One region of the Priestia sp. YIM B13552 genome, then DNA from elsewhere that is predicted to be linked to it. Evidence: riboswitches for the same ligand, from Rfam matches in the RefSeq annotation. Region 1 holds a riboswitch; the other holds the start of a gene.
What was found. Region 1 has a riboswitch for S-adenosylmethionine ahead of metK (methionine adenosyltransferase). Riboswitches for the same ligand answer to the same signal wherever they lie in the genome.
Positions count from the first base shown of each region.

Region 1 (6,217 bases):
ATTCAAAAGCGTAAACCAACATTTTGATCGAAAGCACTTAAATAGATTTTTACGTTTACTCACTCACGCCGGCGGAGCCACGTTTACCATTGTGATAGCGTGCTTGCTGTTATTTCTGCATCCTTCATCCGTCGCTTACGCTTGTGCGTTTTCTCTAGCCGTTAGTCATATTCCTGTGGCCATTGCTAAAAAACTATATCCGAGAAAACGACCTTATATTCAATTAAAACATACAAAAGTATTAGAAAATCCATTAAAAGATCATTCATTTCCATCTGGGCATACAACAGCTATTTTTTCGTTGGTTACCCCTCTTATGATTGTTTATCCAGCCTTCGCTGCTGTTCTTTTGCCTCTTGCAGTAACGGTAGGGATTTCAAGAATTTATCTCGGTCTGCACTATCCGACGGATGTCATGGTAGGCCTGATACTGGGCATCTTTTCAGGTGCTGTTTCACTGAACATATTTTTAACTTAATTGATAGGAGGAGTACTAATGAGAATTGCTTTATTTACGGATACATTTGCTCCAGAAGTTAACGGAGCTGCTAAAACACTTTATCAATTTACTCAGTACGTCAAATCAAAGCAAATTCCCATCCAGGTATTTGCTCCTGAATTTGCTCATGATCAGTCATTTTCAACGTATGTTCACCGTTCGCCCAGCATGCCGTTTTTTCTTTATCCAAACAGCCGCTTTTCATTGCCAAACGTTCTAAAAATTAAAAAGCAGCTGCAGGAATTCAATCCTTCTATTATTCATTTGGCCACTCCTTTTACAATGGGGCTTTGCGGCTCCTATTACGGGAAAAGATTAGGTGTTCCTCTTGTCGGCTCTTATCATACCAATTTTGATGATTATTTATCTCACTATGAACTTGAAAAAATGCGTATACCACTGCAAAAATATATGAAATGGTTTTATAAACCTGTACAAAAAATATTCGCTCCCTCTGAAGTGACCAAACAGCAGCTAGAAGAACAAGGGTTTCACAACGTAGCTATTTGGTCGCGAGGAGTAAATCATAAATTATTTCATCCCCACTATGACCGCTTTGATATTCGTATTAAATATAATATTAAAAAGCCCTACATTTTAACGTATGTAGGAAGATTAGCTAAAGAAAAGAACGCTGATTTTTTAATAAAAATCGCACGATCTCTACCGGATCATATCCGGCATCAAATTCACTGGGTTATTGTAGGAGACGGCCCTTTAAAAGAACAAATGCAGCAGCAAGCATCTGAGCATATGACATTTACAGGCTTCCTTGAAGGTAAGCAACTTGCTCATATCTATTCATCATCTGATTTGTTTGTTTTTCCTTCAGAAACAGAAACCTTCGGAAATGTTGTACTGGAGTCTCTTGCTTCTGGAACTCCTGTAGTGGCAGCAAATGCAGGAGGAGTTAAACAGATGGTTCAGCACGGGCGAAACGGCTACCTTTGCAAACCTCACTCCTTAGAAGAATTCAGTTCGGCTATTACAGATTTACTCGATGATTTGCATCAGCGGCTTCACTTTGGCCATGCAGCGAGGCAATACGCTCTTACTCAATCATGGGACGCCATTTTTCAGCATTTGCTTTCAGAATATGAAGGTGTCGTAGAAAAATCTGCTGCAGGTATTCAATGGGCATAAAAAAAATCTCCGTTTTCACGGAGATTTTTTTATTATTTAGCTAAAGCTTGAGTTTTTAATGCTTCCGCTTTGTCTGTGAACTCCCAAGGAAGCTCCACATCCGTACGACCAAAGTGGCCGTAAGCTGCTGTTTGCTTATAAATTGGGCGACGTAAATCAAGCATTTTAATGATGCCTGCTGGACGTAGGTCAAAGTTTTTGCGTACTACGTCTACTAGTACTTCTTCAGAAACTTTTCCTGTACCGAATGTATCAATTGAAATAGATACTGGTTGTGCAACACCAATTGCATATGCTAGTTGTACTTCACATTTATCAGCAAGATCAGCTGCTACAATGTTTTTCGCAACATAACGAGCTGCATAAGCTGCTGAACGGTCTACTTTTGTTGCGTCCTTACCAGAGAATGCACCGCCGCCGTGACGAGCATATCCGCCGTAAGTATCAACGATAATTTTACGACCAGTTAAACCAGCATCTCCTTGAGGACCGCCGATTACGAAACGTCCTGTTGGGTTAATGAAATACTTTGTATTTTCATCAATTAACTCGTTTGGAACAACTGGATTAATAACATATTCTTTTAAGTTACGTTGAATTTGCTCTAACGTTACTTCTGGGTGATGCTGAGTTGAAATAACAATTGTATCGATGCGAACAGGTTTGTTGTTTTCATCATATTCAACTGTTACTTGTGTTTTACCATCCGGGCGAAGGTAAGGAAGAATTTCTTCTTTACGTACTTCTGTTAGACGGCGAGCAAGTTTATGAGCTAATGAAATTGGAAGAGGCATTAATTCTTTTGTTTCGTTACATGCATAACCAAACATTAACCCTTGGTCTCCAGCTCCGATTGCTTCGATTTCTTCATCTGACATTTGACCTTCACGTGCTTCTAACGCTTGGTCTACACCAGCAGCGATATCAGCTGACTGCTCGTCGATAGATGTTAATACTGCACAAGTTTCAGCATCAAAACCGTATTTTGCACGAGTATAGCCAATTCCTTTAATTGTTTCACGAACTGTTTTAGGAATATCCACGTAAGTAGAAGTTGTAATTTCACCACTTACTAAAACTAAACCAGTTGTTACGCTTGTTTCACAAGCAACACGAGCATTTGGATCCTTTGCTAGGATAGCATCAAGAATTGAGTCAGAAATTTGGTCACAAATTTTATCGGGATGTCCCTCTGTAACAGATTCTGACGTGAACAGACGACGTTGTGTTGACATCAGTTTTCCTCCTTATAAATACGATACATTGTGATACGGTACTCATTCCCTTATTTTCATTACACGTTAAAAAATATAAAAAAACCTTTCCTTGTATCGAGGAAAGGTATCAAATTCTACATAAGCCTTTCACTCTTATCGATCAAGGTTGTGCCCTTGCATCAGGTTAGCACCTTATCGTCTACACAAAAAAATGACGATGGTTGCTGGGTTTCATAGGGCCTGTCCCTCCACCAGCTCGGGATAAGAGAGTATCCGTTCAAGGACATATAATACATGAAAAAGCGCTTCACTGTCAACAACATTCAAATGGAAATCATCTCTTTATGTTTGAATCTGTTTTAATGTAACATACTCAAATTACGAAATAGTACATCTTATTAAGAATTATCACTAAGTTTGGTTAATAAGACAGATCAAAATGAGGCTTTCACTTAAAACAGCTTCACTTTTTTCGCTCCTAGCACATATACATGTGTCTAAAATAGGTATAACGTACATTTTTTTATAATACACAAACATTTTTAGTTAAATAGTATAGAATAATTAAATAAATGTGTTATACTAATTATAAATTTCAAACATTAATGAATAAATAATAGCTAAAAAAGGAAGGTAGTGCACATGAGTACTGTTGATATGTCTATCGAATTAAATGGTTTGCTTCAATTAAAAACAACAAAACACCAATTATCTGTTCCACAACTTGTTGAAAAAATTCTAGCTCGACGCGAAGGAACGCTGACTTCTACAGGTGCTGTGTCAGTCGAAACCGGAAAATATACAGGTCGCTCTCCTTTAGATAAATTTATTGTAAGCGATGCTGTGTCTTCAAAAACGGTTGAATGGGGACCTGTCAATCAGCCAATTTCTGCTCAGCGATTCGATGCGCTATACAAAAAAGTCTTAACTCACTTAAAGAAGCAGGATGAACTTTTTGTTTTTAATGGATATGCTGGAGCTGATAAAAAGTATCAGTTACCAATTCAAGTAGTTAATGAATTTGCATGGCACAACCTATTCGCTCAGCAGTTATTCATTCGCCCTTCAGCCGAACAAAAAACAAATGATGATGTGAAGCCGTTTACAATTGTAGCAGCTCCAACGTTCAAAGCTGATCCTGAAACAGACGGGACGAACTCTGAAACCTTCATTATTCTTTCGTTAGAGCGACGTATTGTGCTAATTGGAGGAACTGAATACGCTGGTGAAATGAAAAAATCTATTTTCTCAGTGATGAACTTCTTGCTTCCTCAAAACAATATTCTATCCATGCACTGTTCTGCTAACGTAGGAGAAGAAGGTGACGTTGCATTATTCTTTGGTTTATCTGGAACGGGTAAAACAACGCTTTCTGCTGATGCAAACCGTCGTTTAATCGGAGATGACGAGCACGGTTGGTCAAGCTCTGGTGTATTTAATATTGAAGGAGGATGCTACGCGAAGTGCATTCAGCTTTCCGAAGAAAAAGAACCCCAAATTTTCAATGCAATTCGCTTCGGCGCCGTACTGGAAAATGTAGTGTTAAATCAAAATACGAAAGTAGCAGATTACAATGATAATAGTTTAACAGAGAATACTCGTGCCGCTTATTCAATTGACTCTATTGATAATACAGTATTACCAAGCGTTGCTGGGCACCCTACAGCTATTGTCTTTTTAACTGCCGATGCTTTCGGCGTCTTGCCTCCAATCAGCAAGCTTACAAAAGAACAAGCGATGTACCATTTTCTGAGCGGATACACTAGTAAGTTAGCTGGAACAGAGCGCGGCGTAACATCGCCACAGGCTACTTTCTCTACATGCTTTGGTGAGCCTTTCTTACCTCTTGCTCCAACAACTTATGCAGAAATGCTAGGAAAGAAAATCGATGAACATAATGTAAATGTCTACCTTGTAAATACTGGATGGACCGGCGGTGAATACGGCGTGGGAGAACGAATGAAGTTAAGTTACACTCGAGCTATGGTTCAAGCAGCCCTTGAAGGAGAACTAGCTAATACCGAAACAGTAACAGACGCTATTTTTGGTTTATCGATTCCAACTCATGTTCCGGGAGTTCCTGATGAAGTGCTTCAGCCTTCTAAAGCATGGAACGATGCAACAGCTTATAATCAAAAAGCAACTGAGCTTGCTGCTAAATTCAAAGCTAATTTCAAGCGTTTTAATGATGTAGCATCTGACATTTCAACATTAGGCGGACCTAGGGTCTAATAAAAAACCGATCGTCTTAGAGACGATCGGTTTTTTAATTAGTCGAATGTAATTTTGTCAGTTCATATGTGACAATGGTTTTTTCCTGTTCCATTTCTACCTTACGCACAATAGCAGTTCCAATACATTCTCCAGTTTTCGTTTTGTGAATGTTTAATGGAATATCTAACGGATACAAGCGATATCCTTTTTTCTCAATTTGAAAAATGTTATCCGTTACACGCTTTTCGTTGCCTTTTGTCACAATCATTGTATTTAATTCTAGCGGCATCCCCATTTTTTCTCACTCCTCACTGTTATTCTACTTGTTTTCTCTATCGTAGCATATCTTTTATTGCGCTTTCATCCACTTCGTTAACTTCTTCACCGTTTCTCGGTTTTCTTTTGGTGGAAAAGCATGTGGAAAGTTTTCGAAATACCAGCTGGTAACTTTTTTATTGGACTTCTTTAGTTTAGATTCGAGCTGATAGGAATGATCAATCGATACGTTTTTATCTTCTAAACCATGAATAAGCAAGACCGGCGGCTCGACGAGATGAGCACGGTGCAAAGGTGTCCTCCATTCGTATCTTTCAGGATATTTAGAAGGAGTTCCTCCAATCACCCGCTTCATCATTCTTCTTAAATCTTCTCTTTCTTCATATGTCAGCACCATATCCGTGACGCCTCCCCATAACACAAGAGAGCGGCTGTCGTTTTTTTCAATGGCTGTGAGTAAAGCCATCACTCCCCCTCTTGAAAACCCAAAAATATGAATGCGGTCATGGTAGACGCTAGGGAGCTGTTTCAGTAAATCGTAAGCAGCAAAAGCATCGTAACGATCATCTCCTGCAAAATCTTCGTTTCCTTCGCCTCCTTGATTTCCCCTATAGAACGGAGCCATCACAATAAAACCTTGAGAAGCAAATTGAATAAGTCGAGCAGGACGAACCGTTCCTACGTTCTTAATACCTCCTCTTAAGTATAAAAAGCCGTCATACATTCCTTTTTCTTTTGGCTCTGCGAGCATTCCTTTAATCTTAAGCCCTTGACATGCATATGTAATCACCCACAGCGCCACACGAGGGTTTGATGATGGGAAACGCTGTTTATGAAGAATTGTTCCATCTTTCATTTTTTTCCTCCA
Region 1 covers NZ_JBHZOU010000002.1:1,140,384-1,146,600, forward strand. The annotation lists gene ACFX40_RS11895 (phosphatase PAP2 family protein) at 1-478, shown strand, start outside; gene ACFX40_RS11900 (glycosyltransferase family 4 protein) at 497-1,642, shown strand; gene metK (methionine adenosyltransferase) at 1,675-2,877, opposite strand; SAM riboswitch class I at 3,010-3,127, opposite strand; gene pckA (phosphoenolpyruvate carboxykinase (ATP)) at 3,502-5,091, shown strand; gene ACFX40_RS11915 (DUF2584 domain-containing protein) at 5,126-5,368, opposite strand; gene ACFX40_RS11920 (alpha/beta hydrolase family protein) at 5,423-6,205, opposite strand.

Region 2 (6,217 bases), on a different contig from region 1:
GTACTGACTAAGCTGATCCATATTAATCGTTTGATTAGGCAAGTCTGTTTGTTTGACTAAAACCGGATCAAATGAATAGTAGCGAGGAATCTCTTGACCGGAAATCTTTTTAAGAAGCAGATCAACTTGCTTTTCTCCTACTGAAGCTGGATTTACGGCAGCTGACGCTTTCCACGGACTGTTTTTTGCCTGCATCATTTGCAGATCTTCATCAGATAAGTCCACTCCGTACACTTTAATCTCGTCTCGTCCCGCTTCTTTAATCGCTCTTGTTACTCCTTTTGCAAATTCGTCCCAAGGTGCCCAAACGGCCGCGATGTCTCCTTTATTTGGATACTGCTTCAACACAGCTGCCATTTTATTTTGTGTGTCTAATGAGGTGTTGTCCGTTGCGCTTCCAAACGTAGCAATTTGTTTTACATCTGGGTAGCGATTCATCATAATTTTATAAATGCTGTCGCGCTTTTCCATCGGCGCAAAGCCTCCAACAAACGCATATACAATGTTTCCTTTTCCATTAATGTCCTGCATCATTTGTTTTAGACCCTGCAGCGCAAGCATATAATCGTCTTGGTCAATTGTTGTAACGCCTTCTACTTTTAATTCTACGTCTGTTGCAATAACGGGAATTCCTTTTGCAATCGCGCGTTTCACGCCAGGTTCAAGAGTTTCAGCCCGGCCGTGGTCAATCATAATACCGTCAACATTTTGGTTAATAGCCGTGTCTAAATAAGCAGCCATTTTGGATTGATCATTGTTTGAATCAGAAACGGATAGCTGTACCCCTGCTTTTTTAGCCGCTTTTGTCACACCTGTTATGTACTGAGCAGCGTGAGTGCCTGACGTAAATTCAGAAATAAGCGCAATTTTTGTATCTTTCGTAACCTTTTTTCCTTCTTGCTGTACAGGCTTAGCAGAAGCCGCTTGCTGCGCTGGAGCTGCCTGTGCTTTCTCGTTTAGACTTGGCTGTTCTTTCGTGCAGGCAGCCAGCGCAAAGACTAGAAGCACGAGCAAAGTAAGTGGCCACAGCATTTTTTTACTCTTTTTCATGGTGTTCCTCCCATTAAACTTATTATTCATATAAAAATAGTTAGTTTTATAATAGTCCAAAGAATACCCCGCTTTTAGATGTAAAAGCGGGGTGATGATGACCTATGCTTTACAAGTAATTGTTATGCGTAAATAGGTACCCATCCTTCAGTTGTCACGAAAATTCGGACAGCGACTACTTTACGATCTTCCATTAGTGTAAAGTAATGAAGAATATTTTCTGGTACTGAAATTAAATCGCCCGGCTCTAATTCAACATCAAAAAATTCGCCGTCTTTTCCTTGGATAACAAAGATTCCATGACCGCTTACAATAAAGCGAACTTCGTCATCTGTGTGAATATGCTTGCGCTGAAAGTTTTTTAACAATTCATCAATATTTGGTGTAGATTCCGATAACGAGATAACATCTTGAGCTTTATAACCGCGGCGTTCAGAAATATCTTTAATATCCTCACCAAAAGCGTTTAAAATTTCTGTTTTTTCTTCATCAGTTAAATCATATTTTTCACGAAGATTTTCTGGAAGTTTTGTAATGTCCCAGTTTTCATAAATAACTTCATTGTTTGCCAGAAAAGCTGATACTTCCTCTTGAGTTTCAATTCTTTTATTGTTTACATGTAAGCGAATGTGCGCCATTGTTGTTTCCTCCTTTTATAAATGCACCTTTGGCTTAATGCCTTTAAGTGACAGTAATTTGACGTGGTAGCTAAATAGAAATTCATAGGCTTCTAGCGCTTTTTTTGTTTCAAATGCATTTTTCCCCCATACCGTAATCCCGTGGTTACGAATCAAAATCGCGCCTTGATCGCCTTTTATATGATGAGAAAACTCTTCTGCTAGTGTCGGAATATCTGCGTAATTCGGAATAATCGGAACAGTAATTTCCGCATCTTCTTCCCAAATACCTAGCGCCTTAATAATTTCTTGACCTTTGAATGAAATAACGCCTTCATCTCCGTACAGTTCAGAGATCACGTTATTGTCGATTGTATGTACATGAAGGCTGCACCCAGCATTCGTTAAATTGTAAATCTTAACGTGCAGAAGCGTTTCAGCAGAAGGCTTTAAATGCGTGTCTTCTGCAGGCTTTCCGTATTGATCAACTAATAAAAAATCTTCATTTGTACGTTTTCGTTTATCTTTTCCACTTGCTGATACAAAGAAAGTTGTTGGATTTTGGTCCACTTTAATTGCTAAGTTTCCGCTTGTACCGAAGAACCAATCGCGCTCTGCCAGCTCATCTTTTATATCCGCAAGCTCATGCAACCTTTGCTGAGCCATGATACTCATGCTTTCACCTCTTCTGTTAATTCTTGTAAATGATGAATTACATCATAAAAAGTAGAAAAAGGACGATACAGTAGAGATAGCTCTTCACATTTTTCAATTAAAAAGTCACGTGCAATGACCGTATCAGCTAATTTGGCAGCCTGCAAATCCGTAATGGAATCGCCAATAACAACCGTATGATCTCTTTCATCTGCAAGATGGCGAATAATCGTTGGCTTACAGCAGCCGCAGTCATTTGTACACTGTTTATCACATGTATGAGGCCACGTAATGGAAATATGCTCACCGGAAAAATCAGATCCGTTGCAGTAGAGCATTTCCTCTGCAACTCGATTTCCCAAAAGTGGTTTTACAAAAAAGTCAATTCCTCCGCTTACAATATAAAGCGGAATATGGTGCTCTTTTGTATAGGCAATAAAATCATCAAATCCATCTCGAATAGCAGACGTCTCTAAAATATAAGAAATAATATCTTCTTTTAATTCCACGGGGAGCAAGGCAAACATTTGCCCTACTCCTTCTTGAATGGAGACGCGCTGTGCCAACACGTCGTCTTTAATACTTTCCCACTCCGGAGGAGCAAATTGTTTCATAATAGCAATAATGTTATCGCTATTTGTAATTGTTCCATCAAAGTCACAAAAGATTTTTAACGATGTCATGCTTTCACCTCTACTGTTCCCCATAGTTGCAAAGCTTTTTGCAACTCTTTTGATTCTTCAGCTTTTTCGGCTAATGTTTGATGAGAGAGTACTGCATCTATCGCCGCACGGAATGCTTTTCCTCCTCCGATAGCTCCCTCTGGATGACCGTGAACTCCGCCTCCTGCATTAATAATGCTGTCGATTCCAAAGTCCTTCACAAGCTGCGGTACCATTCCAGGATGAATTCCTGCTGAAGGAACCGGGAAAGACTGCTTATATTTGTGTACAGGACGCGTTAATTCGTAGGCAATGCCTGTCGTATCTTCAAGAGAAAGCGCTACGCTTCCGTATGGTGATGGAAACAGAGAGAAATCCGCTCCGGCTAAACGCAATAGCTTTCCAAGCAGTAATGAATTTGAAAAACCGTAAAACTCTGATGGCGTAAGCGCTCCGCTAACAGCTGGGTGTGCCATAATCGGCAAGTTAATTTCATCGTCTTCTCGAAGTGCCTGCAGTACGTCTAACCCGTAAGCAAATACATTGAATAAAAGAGCATCGGCTCCTAGCTCAGCTGCTTTTCTCGCTTTTTCTTTTAATTCAAACGTTCGACCCGTTAAATTAACAGCATACAGCGTGCGGTGTCCCGTTTTTTCGTATACTTCATTCAGTACTTTTTTCCCTTCTGTAACGCGAGCTTCAAAAGGTGTTCGTTCACTATCAAACAAAATCTCGTCGTCTTTAACCAAATCCACTCCGCCAAGCGCTTGCTCACGCAGCTGAGTTGTTAAGTACGTCATATCTCTTCCAATCACGCCTTTAAAAATACTCATCACAAGCGGACGGTCATAAACGCCTAGTTTCTCTCGGATACCTTCTATTCCAAAGCGCGGGCCTGGGAATTGAGCTAATAATTCATCAGGAAAATCCAAGTCTAATAATTTCACTTTTCCATCAAGTGATAGTTTTCCGAAAACCGTAACTAGAATAGCCGGTAAATCTCTTGAAAAGTTAGCAGTTGGATAAGCAATTTTGACAATTGCCTGCTTAATTTCTCCGCCTAAATATCCGTTTACACGTTCGCAATCTTGAAGCTCAGTTACGGACACGACGCGCCCTTTATGCTTTTGAAGCTGCTGTTGATCTAAAAGCGGCAGATCTGTCCATGAGCCGACGGTTAGTCCTAAAGCAATTCCTTCCGCTTTTTTATGAAAATTTCCTTTATTATCATGTAGTAAGTAGCTTGCAACGATTTCACTCATTATGCTAAAAACTCCCTTGCTGTTTAATATCGTTAATAAAAAAACCTCTTCTGTGATTAAGAAGAGGCTTTCGTTGCTCTTCTTATCTCTCAGCTGCTGCTGCAAGAATTAGCACCGTGCTTAACATGCGTTAAGTCGGTTGCCGGGCTTCATCGGGCTAGTCCCTCCACCTACTCTTAATAAGAAAGTTGCTATTTATTTAAATTAAATTCATAGATTATATACTAAAAAAAAAATACCGCTAGGATTTATCGGTTATTAATCTCGTTAACTTCTTACATATTAAGCCAACTCAAAAAGGATTGTCAATGCGTTTTTAAAATAAATTTAATTTTTTTATTCGAGATACAGCTTCTCTCATACGCTCTTCATCCGTCAGCAGTCCTACGCGCACATAGCCTTCACCATATGTTCCAAAGCCTACTCCAGGCGCCACTACAACGTGAGCTTTTTCGAGAAGTAAATCTGAAAACTGTTCAGAAGTATATCCTTCAGGAACTTTTAGCCATGCAAAAAAGGAGCCCGCTGGAGATGTAACATCCCAACCAATTTCTCGAAGCCCTTGAATAAAGGTATTGCGTCTAGATTCATAGCGCTTAACTAAATCATTCACACATTGTTGAGATTCTAACAGAGCTGCGGCTGCTGCCTCTTGAACCGCCCCAAAGAGACTGACATACATATGATCTTGAAGAAGATTAATAGCTTCTACAACACTTTCATTTCCTACAGCAAATCCAACTCGCCATCCCGCCATGTTATACGTTTTAGAAAGAGTATAAATTTCAATTCCCGTCTTTTTTGCACCAGGAGTCTGTAAAAAACTGATTGGCTTTTTGCCATCAAATCCAATTGCTCCGTAGGCAAAGTCGTGTACCACACAAATATCGTGCTTGGCAGCAAACGCCACGGTGTCTTCAAAAAATTCTGCCGTTGCCACTGCACCAGTAGGATTATTCGGATAGTTTAAAAACATGAGCTTTGCCTGTTCTTTAGCACGTTCACTTATCTCTTCGTATACGGGTAGAAAATGATTTTCAGCCGTGAGCGGCATCACTTCCATCTTTGCCTTTGCAAGCTCTACTCCAGACCAGTAATCAGGATATCCAGGATCGGGAACCAGCACCGTATCTCCAGGGTTTAATAAGCACTGCGGGATTTCTACAAGTCCACCTTTCCCGCCAAACAAAATAGCTACTTCTTTTTCAGGATCCACATCAACGCCATATTCTCGTTTATAAAAAGTCGCAACGGCCTCTTTTAAAAACTGGTGCCCCCGAAATGGAGAATATTTATGATGCATAGGATTAGCACTTGCTTTTTGCAGTGTTTCTACAATATGTGAAGGAGTAGGCTGATCGGGATTTCCCTGCCCTAAGTTAATAACGTCGTGCCCTTGGGCCATTACTTTTCCTACCTTGCCTACAAGTGATGCAAAAAATTGTTTTGGTAAACTTTTTAATAGTTCCGATTGCTCAAATTGTTTCATCATCGCACACCTTCTCAAAAAATTCTTGAAATTCTAGTCACAAATAATATATTGTAATACTCAACTTGTAAAGTCATTTTTTTCAACTACTAAAAAAAGGACGGATGATAAAGTGAGTGTAAAAATTACGTGTTTGCAGCTTGATATTGCGTTTGGAAACCCAACTAAAAACCGAAAATATATCGAACAAAAAATGACGGAAGCCCTGAAAGAAAACCCTGATATCCTTGTGCTTCCTGAGCTATGGGATACAGCTTATGATTTGACTCGGCTAGACGAAATTGCAGATGATGAAGGGCAGCAAGCCAAGCAATTAATCTCTCAGTTTGCTAAAACAAACGAAGTAAATATTGTGGCAGGTTCGATTGCGAAAAAAACAGAGCAAGGTGTCACGAATACGATGTATATTTTTGACCGAAAAGGTCGTGAAGTATCACAATACAGTAAACTGCACTTATTTAAATTAATGGATGAACACCTGTA
Region 2 covers NZ_JBHZOU010000001.1:513,631-519,847, forward strand. The annotation lists gene ACFX40_RS02605 (sugar ABC transporter substrate-binding protein) at 1-1,050, opposite strand, end outside; gene ACFX40_RS02610 (1,2-dihydroxy-3-keto-5-methylthiopentene dioxygenase) at 1,173-1,688, opposite strand; gene ACFX40_RS02615 (methylthioribulose 1-phosphate dehydratase) at 1,704-2,342, opposite strand; gene ACFX40_RS02620 (2-hydroxy-3-keto-5-methylthiopentenyl-1-phosphate phosphatase) at 2,339-3,004, opposite strand; gene mtnW (2,3-diketo-5-methylthiopentyl-1-phosphate enolase) at 3,001-4,245, opposite strand; SAM riboswitch class I at 4,325-4,431, opposite strand; gene ACFX40_RS02630 (pyridoxal phosphate-dependent aminotransferase) at 4,562-5,734, opposite strand; gene ACFX40_RS02635 (carbon-nitrogen family hydrolase) at 5,847-6,217, shown strand, end outside.
Region 2: linked by a shared signal. The riboswitch ahead of mtnW (2,3-diketo-5-methylthiopentyl-1-phosphate enolase) and the one ahead of metK (methionine adenosyltransferase) in region 1 are both predicted to bind S-adenosylmethionine.